4 regions of the Shewanella sp. N2AIL genome follow, and region 1 is predicted to be linked to each of the others. Evidence: predicted binding sites of a transcription regulator. Region 1 holds the regulator's gene; each other region holds the start of a gene.

Evidence for each region. The regulator LexA, encoded in region 1, represses DNA repair genes until DNA is damaged. The targets are predictions, from matches to a motif close to TACTGTATNNNNATACAGTA.
Region 2: a site for LexA is predicted at 1,358-1,377, ahead of umuD (translesion error-prone DNA polymerase V autoproteolytic subunit). Genes of this name have one in related genera too.
Region 3: a site for LexA is predicted at 1,218-1,237, ahead of recA (recombinase RecA). Genes of this name have one in related genera too.
Region 4: a site for LexA is predicted at 1,791-1,810, ahead of MO387_RS10870 (DNA topoisomerase III). Genes of this name have one in related genera too.

What each region holds. Positions count from the first base shown of each region.
Region 1 covers NZ_JALBYT010000013.1:92,790-95,992, reverse strand. Annotated here, with positions in the region: gene coxB (cytochrome c oxidase subunit II) at 1-433, opposite strand, end outside; gene MO387_RS09945 (SulA-like leucine-rich domain-containing protein) at 835-1,347, opposite strand; gene lexA (transcriptional repressor LexA) at 1,344-1,964, opposite strand; gene plsB (glycerol-3-phosphate 1-O-acyltransferase PlsB) at 2,125-3,203, shown strand, end outside.
Region 2 covers NZ_JALBYT010000018.1:2,021-5,223, reverse strand. Annotated here, with positions in the region: gene MO387_RS11935 (SLC13 family permease) at 1-1,120, shown strand, start outside; gene umuD (translesion error-prone DNA polymerase V autoproteolytic subunit) at 1,395-1,811, shown strand; gene MO387_RS11925 (hypothetical protein) at 2,671-3,123, shown strand; gene MO387_RS11920 (hypothetical protein) at 3,126-3,203, shown strand, end outside.
Region 3 covers NZ_JALBYT010000002.1:209,729-212,931, forward strand. Annotated here, with positions in the region: gene mutS (DNA mismatch repair protein MutS) at 1-960, opposite strand, end outside; gene recA (recombinase RecA) at 1,345-2,412, shown strand; gene MO387_RS02620 (regulatory protein RecX) at 2,487-2,900, shown strand.
Region 4 covers NZ_JALBYT010000015.1:62,253-65,455, reverse strand. Annotated here, with positions in the region: gene purF (amidophosphoribosyltransferase) at 1-1,183, shown strand, start outside; gene MO387_RS10875 (hypothetical protein) at 1,369-1,656, opposite strand; gene MO387_RS10870 (DNA topoisomerase III) at 1,823-3,203, shown strand, end outside.

The DNA.
Region 1 (3,203 bases):
TTGCGAGTATGCTGTAAAAATCAATGTCTTGATCGAAATAGCTGTAATGCCATTTCCATTGGGAACCCGTGACTTTAACGGTCAGATCGGCGTCGCTGGGATCTTCCATCGCAATTAAGGTCTTTGTCGCTGGAATCGCCATTAAGATCAAAATGATAAATGGCAGAATCGTCCAAGCGATTTCAACTTTAGTGCTTTCGTGAAAGTGCGACGCGACAGCGCCTTTGGATTTTCTGTGGTTGATCATGGCGTAAATCATCACGCCAAAGACCACAAGGCCAATGGCGCAGCAGATATACAAGATGGTCATGTGCAAGTGATAAACCTTGCCACTGATCTCGGTTACGCCAGGGGTCATGTTGAACCGCATGTCCGCGGCGGCCAACGGTGGTGCGAATAACACCACGAGTAAACAATACAACAATTGCTTCACAAGACTTCTCCTCTGCCAATTGCGAATAGCAACTACAAAGAAGAGCAACACAGTAAGTCTCAACTCTATGCAAACTCTTCAGTTCCCAAAAAAGCGTTTTTGACTTCAACGTGCGTTGGCGGCTGTTACTTTTAATTAAGTATTGTTACTGCTGGTATTAGCCACGCTGGCACATACGACTGAAATAAATCTGTTCTCTATTTTTAGTGGCATTTTGAACTCGATTACGGCTCGATTTATTTGCCACGGGCGGCGATATATCATCGCCGACTAAATCAACCATACTTGCTGTTTAAATATTGATCAAGATCACTTATTTATCTAATTGTCTGAAAAATTGCCAAAAAAAAGCCTCACATTCATAGGCGAGGCGGCTTTCAAGGTAAAAAATAAATGAATATTTAATGTACAGCGCTAAAAAAAGATTGTTGGCCGAAGAGATTGCCTTGCTCAATGCGTACGTCGCCGTGTAAGTGACTGTTTACGTCTTCAAGCACTATACCCATGGCGCGGGCACTTTTAGCCACGATTTGCAGGCGACGATTATCGCGTGCATCCAGTGATTGGGTCCAAGTAATAACTGCACTGGACGTACCACTTGTTAAGGCTTTTTCCATTGCCCACAGGGTTTCGACTTCATCTTTAGCGTGCACCAGCAAGACTCTGTCCATACGCACGCCTGCATTGGCGAGCATTTGTTTGTAGCCAATGCTCGGTGGGTTGATGAGCACTAACCAACGACCCTGTTGGCTTAACTGGGCGAGTTGCGCACTCAAATGGATTAACTCTTGGCGGCCTTGAGTCTTAGTTGGCATGCAGGCGATAGGTGCATGGTGCCAGTCATAGTCGGCATCACGGACTTCATCGAGCCACAAGCCCGGATGGCGGGGTGCATTGCCAAGTAGTTTGTTCATAGCCAATCTCCATTACGGATCACACCGACGGCGAGTCCTTCAATTGTTAAACTTTGATAGCCTAAATCCACTTTAATCGGGGAATAGTCTTCATTTTCGGCGTGTAGATAGACCACATTACCTTTTTTTTCGAAACGTTTAACAGTGACATCGTCGTCGACTCTAGCGACAACCACTTGACCATTTCTAGCTTGTTGTACTTTATGAACAGCCAGCAAATCTCCTTCGAGAATGCCAATATTCTTCATGCTGTCGCCTTTAACCCGCAGTAAAAAATCGGCGGCGGGATGGAACATGCTTGGGTCGACTTGGTAGTACTGTTCAACATGTTCTTGGGCGAGAATAGGTTCGCCAGCGGCTACTTGACCGATAAGCGGTAAACCTGTTTCAGTTACTTCTTCGACTTCCGCAGTCAGACGAATGCCCCGCGATGTGCCTGGCATGATCTCAATGCAGCCCTTTTTCGCCAACGCTTTAAGATGCTCTTCAGCCGCATTGGCGCTCTTAAAACCTAAACGGGTCGCGATTTCTGCCCGAGTGGGTGGCATGCCAGTATCGGCAATATTTCGTTTAATTAGCTCTAAAATTTCAGCTTGGCGTGGCGTCAAAGGTCTCATGGTGTTTCCTGTTTTTCTATACAGTTACTGTTAGTATATACAGTATTATTTGCAGCGCAAGTATTAACCACTTTTTAGCTATGTTGGAGAGAATTAGCGAATATTACCCATAGTCTGGTATTCTACCGGGCTAGTAAACGTACTTAATTGCATAAGAATAATGCCTAAACACGACTCTCTTTGGTTGAAATCATTACGCTGGATCCAAAAACACTTAGTGCACACTATTGTTGTGCCTCAGGATCCCTTTGCCGATCTGAATCTGGATGCCTCCAGACCCCTTGCTTATGTGATGAAAACGGAATCGCTGAGTGACATCGCTGCCCTGAGCGAAATTACGGCTAAGTTAGGACTGCCGAGCCCCTATGAGCCTTTAGTGGCAAATGGTGTAATCGCGCCTCGGGTTGTCTGCCTTCAAGGGCGTAAGCCGCTGTTTGGTGAGCGTGCGGGTAACGAGCCTTTCCTCGAATGCTTTATGCGTTTATTGGCCGTGCATAAGGAACGCCCTGAATTAGACATTCAACTGGTGCCCGTAAGCCTATATTGGGGCCGCACGCCAGGGAAAGAAGACGACACTATGAAGGCGGCTGTGTTTGAGCGGGAAAACCCGACTTGGCTGCGCAAATGCTTGATGATTTTATTCTTAGGTCGACATAACTTCGTACAGTTTTCAAATGCGGTATCTCTGCGATACATGGCCGACGAACACGGCACTGACATGGGGATTGCCCATAAATTAGCGCGGGTCGCGCGGGTGCATTTCCGCCGTCAACGTAAGGTGATGACAGGGCCTGTGCTGCCAAATCGCCAAGCATTGTTTCATTCGCTGCTCAAATCCGAGTCGCTGCGTAAAGCGATTCAAGAAGAAGCGGCCAACAAAAAGATTTCTGAGACCCAAGCGCGCGAGACGGCTATTGAGTATCTCGATGAAATCGCTGCCGATTACTCAGATAGTTTAGTGCGTATTGCCGAGCGTTTTTTAACTTGGTTGTGGAACAAGCTTTACAGCGGGATCAACATCAAAGGCGCCGAGCAAGTTCGCCAGTTGCACCATGATGGCCACGAGATTGTCTATGTGCCTTGCCATCGCAGCCACATGGATTACCTGCTGTTATCGTATATTTTGTATTATCAAGGCATGGTTCCGCCGCACATTGCAGCCGGTATTAACCTCAACTTCTGGCCCGCGGGGCCTATGTTCCGTCGCGGTGGTGCCTTCTTTATCCGCCGTAGTTTTAA
Region 2 (3,203 bases), on a different contig from region 1:
AGGGTTTGTGATTGGCAGTGCCATCACTCAGTCTGGTTTAAGTCGCAGAATGGCCAGTTTGATTGCCCCCATACTGACCTCAAGTTATCCACGCTTGATTGCGGGTTTGGTCTTTAGTGCCGTGCTGCTTGGCTTTGTGATGCCCTCATCCGTTGGCCGTGCGGTGGTCATGGTGCCAATTGGTATGGCGTTAGCTGAGCAAGTCGGTTTTGCTCGTGGTAGTCATGGGCGGATAGGCATTGCGACCGCCTTGGCACTGGCGTGTAACATGCCCAGTTTTGCCGTGTTGCCCGCGAATATTCCCAATATGATATTGGCGGGTTCCAGCGAGAATCTATTCAATATCCATTTTGGTTATACCGAGTATCTCTTACTGCATTTTCCAATCCTTGGTTTGCTCAAATCGATATTGATTGTGGCGCTAGTCGTCTTCCTATTTCCTGCAAAAATAGATGAAAATCGACCTGAAAGCGTTATTGAAACAGAAGCTTATAATCTTGGTATGCAAAAGAAAGTCACAGTATTACTTGCGATCACTTTACTGTTTTGGGTGACAGACTCACTGCACGGGGTCAATCCGGCGTGGGTTGGACTGACCACCGCTATCTTGTTATTGCTCCCCAAATGGGGAGTGCTTGAGCCTAAGAGTTTTAATAGTTCGGTGGATTTTGCGACCGTCATTTTTGTCGCGGCGGCCTTAGGTCTGGGAGCATTGGTCAATCAATCTGGACTTGGCACTGCGCTAGGTCAATTGTTCAGTGAATGGCTACCATTGCAGCAAGGGGCATCGTTCCTGAATTTCATGTCGTTATCGCTGATGGGGACGCTGACGGGATTAGTGGCAACGGTTCCAGGTGTGCCGACAGTGTTGTCCCCCATGGCGGCAGATTTTGCCAATGCAACTGGCTTCTCCACCCCTGCAGTATTAATGACGCAGGTGATCGGTTTCTCAACCGTGATTTTTCCTTATCAGGTTGCCCCGTTGATTTTGGCGATGCAATTATCCCAAGAGCCCTTAAGCAAACTACTTAACATCACCTTACCGCTGGCGGCAATCACTCTAATTGCACTTATCCCACTGGATTATCTGTGGTGGCTATGGCTCGGTTGGATTAACTAAATTGCGTTAGCTAAAGCGGGTTAACTAAATTAAATTGACGAAACACTCACCCTTGGCGGTATTGACGCCGCCAAGGGTGCTTTAGAGCAGCCATCATCAATTATCCAGCACTCAACACTCATCACTCTACAGCGCATACAATCAGCACACAGCTTAAAACAAGTGCATCTTTGCGCTTGGATCGATAACACAACTGTCCCCACATAAATTATTTCGATAAGTTTCATTGTTAGACTATACTGTTCATACGTACAGTATATTGTGATTTATTATGATGATCCTAGGCCGCTTCGCCAAACATACCCAATATCGGCTCTCGCTATTTAGCTCCTTGATTGCCGCAGGATTTCCGTCACCTGCCCAAGACTATGTAGAACAAACATTAGATCTCAATGAGTTATGCATCAAGCACCCCGCCGCCACGTTTTTTGTCAAAGTCCAAGGGGATTCGATGATCGAAGCGGGGATTTTCTCCGGTGATATTTTGGTGGTGGATCGCTCATTACAGCCGGCCCACGGAGATACCGTTGTCGCAGCAGTCAACGGCGAGTTTACTGTAAAGCAATTGCAACTGCGCCCTGTGGTGCAATTACTGCCACGTAATGCCTTATTCTCCCCGATTGCCATCAATGATGAGTCTGAGTTAAACATCTTTGGGGTGGTGACCAACGTGGTGAAAAAGCTCAAATGACGCCCTCATTATTCGCCCTCGTCGATTGCAATAATTTACCTACACAGGTGGTATCAGCAATAAATCTGGAAAGGTTTGTGTGATAAGGCTTACTAGCCTTTTCCAGAAAAATAGTAATTTTTAGCTATTTTTCCTAAAACTTGAGTTTTGATGTTATCAGTTTCCAGAAAATTAGTCACTTCTTTAAGGCGTGCTTTCAATGGAAGGAGTGCAGATGTCTTTCAGCATCAAACTGCCCCAAAGCTTGCTAGCATTTATTTAGTGAATCGAAAATTGACGAACTATTTGCCCTAACAGTTCTTATCGATGAACCTTATTTTTAGTGAGTCTTCATGAATAAGCGGAACTGGATGGGTATACAGTCATATTTAAATTTAGATGTTTTTGAGTGTTTTTACACTCATTAGTTTGCGCGTTTATCCAGCCTAAAATTAACAAAACTCTTTAAAATCATTTATATATACTTTTCCAAAATTAGTTAATAGGTTTGGAAAACGCGCATGCGCGTTTTTCCAGATGGTGTATTTGATAGAAAGCTGATAAGTTCTTTGCATACAGGTAGTTAACTGTGCGCGTTTTAACTGGTCCAACGAGGTAAACGCGCATGCGCACTAATAAAATGTTAGCTTCCCTAGCGTAAAACTGTGCTACAGGGAGTAATCATCATTAAGGAGGAACAAATCTATGGTTGCTGTTTACTTTGTGATCGCTGCATTTCTATATTGGCCTTTTAGAAAGTGGGTTGCTACTGCTGAGGCGCCAGCCATATCAGCCTTGCTGTGGCCATTAATGGTTGTATTTTTTCTTGGGGTATTGATTATCTCCCCATTTATCAAAAACAAAGACTAGGGGTATAGGAATGTTCTCAAAATCAGTTTTTCCGTTTCTTGGGGTTGTAATTGGCGGAGTAACAGGAGGTATTTGGGGAGCTATTGCCGGCTTTTTTATTGCGGCAATTCTTCATGGAATCATTCGTGGCATGTTTATGCGTGCTGCTCTACACGAAAATAAAACGGATTTAGACGCTCTTGTAAGTAAGGCAGAAAATGACCCAGAAATTGCTGCCAAAATTCACCAATTAGCCGCTTTAAAAAGAATGGAGAATGTCCATAACTTATATAAATCAGGTCAAGCTATGACGTCTTTACCGGCCGATGAACAGCAAGCTTACGTTATCATGCTTGATTTCATGCAGAAAACCTCAACCGAAAGTGGGGAGGTAGATCAGTTTAACGAGTTCTTAAATATGGTGAAAACAATCCACTTTAAAGGCAACTCTATTCTAGGGTCTTACTTGAGGCAAGTAAGTTAAGAATGTGTGAAATAGCGAAAATAGTAAATGCGCTTGCCCCTTTACTGGCTGCAATAGCGGCAGTGGCTGCAGCAATTGCA
Region 3 (3,203 bases), on a different contig from region 1:
TGGATCTCGCAGCGGCTGATGGATCCAGCGTTGCAACATGCGGCTGCCCATAGGCGTTGCCGTGTTATCTAATACTGCGGCTAAGGTATTATCGCGGCCACCGGCAAGGTTTTGAGTGAGTTCTAGATTTCGGCGAGTTGCCGCATCGAGCACTATGCTATCGGTTTGATTGAAGCGGGTAATGGCATTGATATGGGGCAGGGCTGTGCGCTGTGTGTCTTTGACATATTGCATTAAGCAACCCGCAGCTTGCAGTGATAAACGTGCATCTGCAATACCAAAACCATGCAAGTCTTTCGTGCCAAACTGAGTCAGTAGTAACTTGATGCTAGTGTCGTAATCAAATTCCCATTCAGGGCGACGACGTTTACCTTTAAAACCGTTTAGTAGACCTAGTTCGCCAAAGTCTTCACTGTAGAGAATTTCAACGGGATTAGTGCGTTGCAATTCAGCTTCTAATGACTCTCGCGTCTCGAGCTCGGCAATCACAAAACGCCCGGATGAAACATCCAGAGTGGCATAACCAAAACCGATTTTACCTTGATAAACCGCTGCCAATAGATTGTCTTGGCGTTCCTGCAGCAGGGCTTCGTCGGTTAAGGTGCCAGGCGTGACGATACGCACCACTTTACGCTCAACTGGCCCTTTAGAGGTTGCTGGGTCGCCAATTTGTTCACATATCGCAACCGATTGACCAATTTGAACTAATTTCGCAAGATAGCCTTCCACAGCATGGTAAGGCAGTCCCGCCATAGGGATAGGATCGCCACCACTTTTACCGCGCGCCGTGAGTGAAATGCCTAACAGCTCAGAAGCACGTTTAGCATCGTCATAAAACAACTCGTAGAAGTCACCCATGCGATAAAACAGCAACATGTCGTGATGTTCTGCTTTCATGGTCAAGTACTGACGCATCATAGGAGTATGTTTTTCTAAATCATCGGTATCAATTACATTCATTAAATCGTTATCGTCCGTTGTGACTGCCGTGGTTATGTGGGATTAAGCGCTATGGAAGCAGAAGACTGCTGTACAATTTTTAGCTAAAAAGACCACGCAAAATTTGCTGCGCCAATCTTAGCAATAATTTACCGAAAATTGAGCCCTTGATGACGGATATTCGTCAAAGGGATGCAATATCCGATTTGATATTCGCTAAAACCTTAGCCATATTAAAAAATCCCATTAGCTAAAAATAATTCAGCCATAGGTCTTGATACTGTATGATTGTACAGTATACTAGTCAGCAGAATTAAGACAAAAAGCGCGGCTTTTTGAATTACCCGTTTGTAAATTGAATATTACTTTTGACAGCTTAAGGCTTGTCTTGATGAGGGAACTGGAATGAAGGTCGATCCAAATAAAGAGAAAGCACTTGCTGCGGTATTGATCCAAATTGAGAAACAATTTGGTAAAGGCTCCATCATGAAGCTGGGCGAAGATCGCTCTATGGATGTTGAGACCATTTCTACCGGTTCTCTGTCTCTGGACGTTGCTTTAGGTGCTGGCGGTTTGCCAATGGGTCGTATCGTTGAGATCTATGGTCCTGAATCATCAGGTAAAACGACACTGACTTTAGAAGTGATTGCCGCAGCGCAACGTGAAGGTAAAACCTGTGCCTTTATCGATGCAGAGCATGCACTCGACCCTATCTATGCTAAAAAATTGGGCGTAGATATTGATAACCTTCTGTGTTCACAACCAGATACCGGCGAGCAAGCGCTTGAGATTTGTGATGCATTAACTCGCTCAGGCGCTGTTGACGTTATCGTCGTCGACTCAGTGGCGGCATTAACGCCTAAAGCTGAAATCGAAGGCGAAATTGGTGATTCTCACATGGGCCTAGCGGCACGTATGATGAGCCAAGCTATGCGTAAACTTGCTGGTAACTTAAAGCAATCTAACACCTTACTTATCTTCATCAACCAAATCCGGATGAAGATTGGTGTGATGTTCGGTAACCCAGAAACGACAACCGGTGGTAACGCGCTGAAGTTCTATGCTTCTGTTCGTTTAGACATTCGTCGTACTGGTGCCATTAAAGACGGCGATGAAGTTGTCGGTAACGAAACTCGCGTTAAAGTGGTGAAAAACAAGGTTGCAGCACCGTTCAAGCAAGCCGAATTCCAAATCCTTTACGGCCAAGGTATTAACCGTACTGGTGAGTTAGTTGACTTAGGCGTAGCCCATAAGTTGATTGAAAAAGCGGGTGCTTGGTACAGTTATAAAGGTGATAAAATCGGTCAAGGTCGTGCTAATGCGGGTAAATATTTGACTGAAAACCCAGCCATTGCTACTGAAATTGACAAGACATTACGTGAGTTACTTTTGAGCAATCCTAGTGCACTGGCTGCTAAAGATGATGCTAGCACGGAAGATAATGTTGATTTAGAAACAGGCGAAGTATTCTGAGTCAGTCAGCCCGTCAAATTGCGGTCGCGCTGTTAGCGCGCCGCGATTATTCCCGCTTACAAATCCACGATAAATTGCTCGAAAAAGGTTTCGAACTGAATGATATCGAACCTGTGCTCGATGCATGTGAATCCTCCGGTTTTATCAATGATAATCGCTATGCTGAACTGTTGGTCCGTAGCCACATTAGTCGAGGTCACGGTGCCATCCGCATTCGCCAAGCGATAGCGCAAAAAGGCCTGTCTAAAGATTGCATTGAAGCGGCGATAACCAATAGTGATTGTGACTGGTTTGAGCTAGCAAAAGATAAAGCCACTAAAAAATATGGAATTCCCCGCGTAACAGAAGTGAAGGGCTCTAAAGCCCGGGATCTCATCGCGAAGGAAAAGGCCAAACGAGTGCGGTTTTTAATGGGCCAAGGCTTTAGCTACGATCAAATCACTTATGCGTTAGATTCAGATCCCAATGATCTCGACGACGATTATTAATCGCCTTAATTCATCGATTGCGATGTAACCTTAAGACTGCAAAAGCTTCTTTAACAAGTCCTCAGAAAATCTCCTCTAAAATGTCATCAAATGGGCTTTGTTGCTTTCGTTCCCGACACTTTACCCACTTGCTCAAATACTGTACTTTTTGCACCTAACCCGCAGAGTCTGTCATTGTCCTTTATTATTGCTGTTTGGCCTCTAGCCACTCTTATGTGGGCGATTCACGCTAAAATATTAAATTCCTGATGTGCATATCACCAATCAAGGCTGGTCGTCCTTCCTCAGTCTGCTTATAATGCT
Region 4 (3,203 bases), on a different contig from region 1:
CGAAGGGCTGATCAAAAAACGTCGCCATGTGAACACCACTTCGGATTCTGAAGTGTTGCTCAACCTGTTGGCTGACGAACTGCAAAAAACCACTAGTTTGACCCTGACGTCGGAAGAAGTGTTCGATGCGGTTGCTAACGTACACCAGCAAGCTCGTGGTGCCTACGCGGTTGTGGCTATGATTATCGGTCAAGGCCTAGTCGCGTTCCGTGACCCATTTGGTATTCGTCCTCTGGTGTTAGGTAAGCACGAAACGCCAACGGGTACTGAATATATGGTCGCTTCTGAAAGCGTGGCACTCGATGCCGTCGGTTTTGAAGTGATGCGTGATGTGGCGCCAGGTGAAGCGATTTACGTGTCAATTGATGGTCAGCTGTATACCCGTCAATGTGCAGCAGAACCTAGCTACGCCCCTTGTATCTTCGAATTCGTTTATTTTGCCCGTCCAGATTCGACGATCGATAAAGTGTCTGTTTATGCCAGTCGCGTAAACATGGGCGCTAAGCTTGGCGAGAAGATTAAGAAAGAATGGTACGATCACGATATCGATGTGGTGATCCCTATTCCTGAAACTTCTTGCGATATCGCGCTAGAAATTGCCCGTTGCATGGACTTACCGTACCGCCAAGGTTTTGTGAAAAACCGTTATATTGGCCGTACTTTTATCATGCCGGGTCAACAGGAACGTAAGAAGTCAGTGCGTCGCAAGTTGAATGCGATTAACACTGAATTCAAAGGCAAAAATGTCTTGCTGGTGGACGACTCTATCGTTCGCGGTACGACGTCTGAGCAAATCATCGAAATGGCCCGTGAAGCGGGTGCCAAGAAAGTGTACTTTGCCTCTGCCGCGCCGGAAATTCGTTTCCCGAACGTATATGGTATCGACATGCCAACGTCAAACGAGTTGATCGCCCATGGCCGTGATGCCGATGAAATCGCCAAGTTAATTGGTGCCGATGGCATTATTTTCCAAGACTTACCTGATTTAATCGAAGCAGTAAGAATGGAAAATCCAGCGATTAAACGTTTCGAAACCTCAGTTTTTGATGGTCATTACATCACTAACGATGTAGATCAAGCGTATTTAGATCACTTGACGCAACTGCGTAATGACGATGCTAAAGCGGATCGTAACAAAGATATCGGTACTAATTTAGAGCTGCATAACGTTTGTCACCCATAAGGTGAAACGTTAGGCGGATAAAAAGCCAGTGGTAATGTCACTGGCTTTTTTTATGGATTTTTTCTGAATTGGTAACCGCCACTTGGGAAAGGTGCCGCGATTAGGCGAGGGGAAACTTTTCTGAGTGTTAGTTCTCGACATCCGCATGCGAGGCTGCAGATTTTTTTAAGACATAGGTTCGTTGCTTATCCCCAGATCCACAGCAGCATCCACACCCCGAATAAGCTGCTTAAGCTATGGCGGGTGACTTGGTGTTTTAGCAGTAGCGATAAGCTCACCGCAATGGGCATTACTAGCATGAATCCCCAAGCTAAAGGCATGTCGATGATTTTCATTTGTCCCAGCCAAGTGTTGGTGAGCATACTTATGGCGAGTAACATTAGACTATGAAATAGCACTAACTGATTAAATCTTAATATCAATGCCGGACTGATTGTCATCGTCTGCCGTGCATTTATTGCAAACTGCCTCATAGCTACTCCTCTAAAATTTAGTGTATTCTAGTAGTTGTTGAGAACTATTCGCAATTGAATTTACACTTTAGCTTTGGTATTTAAGCTCGGTTTGTCACAGAAATTTGCACTCAACGGGCGTTTGGGCTAAATTATACTGTAATTATATCCAGTGCTTGGTGTTTGTATGATCCTCTATATCGCTGAAAAACCTAGCCTAGGGCGGGCCATTGCCGATGTATTGCCTAAACCCCATAAAAAAGGCGATGGATTTATCGAAGCCGCCAATGGCGATTGTGTGTCTTGGTGCGTAGGTCACTTGCTCGAACAAGCAGAACCTGATGCCTATAATCCTGAATTTAAGTCTTGGAAATTCGAGCACTTGCCAATAGTGCCGGACAAGTGGCAACTAAAACCTAAGGCCGCAACCCGTAGCCAACTCACAGTGCTGAAACGATTAGTCAAACAAGCCAACACGTTGGTCAATGCGGGCGATCCCGATCGTGAAGGGCAGTTACTTGTGGATGAAGTGATTGCCTATCTTGGCGTGACGGGGGATAAGCTACATCAAACTCAGCGTTTACTGATCAGCGACTTAAACCCACAAGCCGTAAAACGGGCGCTAACGCAGCTACGCAGTAATCGCGAGTTTATTCCTTTGTCCACATCGGCCTTAGCCCGTAGCCGCGCCGATTGGCTCTACGGCATGAATATGACCCGCGCTTATACCATCCAAGGTAAAAAGGTTGGTTATCAAGGCGTATTGTCCGTCGGGCGAGTGCAAACTCCTTTACTCGGGCTAGTGGTGCGCCGTGATGAAGAGATTGCCAATTTTCAATCTAAACCTTTCTATGAAGTGCTAGCGCATTTGGCGACCGAAAAGCAGGAAACCTTCAGCGCTAAGTGGCAACCCAGCGAAGCTTGTCAGCCGTATATGGACGAAGAAGGGCGAGTACTAGCCAGAGGGTTAGCACAAAATGTGGTGAGTCGCATCAGTGATAAACCTGCCTTAGTGACTCAATTAGTGGCTAAGGACAAGAAACAGAATCCGCCTTTGCCCTATAGCTTATCCGCGTTGCAGATTGATGCGGCAAAACGGTTTGGCATGAGTGCTAAGGATGTGCTCGATACCTGCCAGAGTTTGTATGAACGCCATAAACTCATTACTTATCCCCGCTCCGACAGCCGTTATTTACCCGTCGAGCAACATAGTCTAGCGCCGTCGGTTCTTAAGGCGATTAGCAGCGGTGCCGCTGAGTTACTGCAAGGCGCCGATGCCCCCGATCCACGGCTTAAATCCAAGGCATGGGATGATAAAAAAGTGGATGCCCACCACGCCATTGTTCCAACCGAGAAGACGGCTAACTTATCCAGTTTGAGTCAGCGTGAGAGGCAGTTATATCTTCATGTGGCCCGCCAGTACTTAGCCCAGTTTTATCCGGCCTATTGTTACAGTGAAACCACGGTACAAGTGACAATTGAGGGCGGCTTATTTAATACCAAGGCGCGTCAGGATAAATCTCTTGGCTGGAAGCAGCTCTTTGCCCGCCAAGAGCCAAATGGTAGTA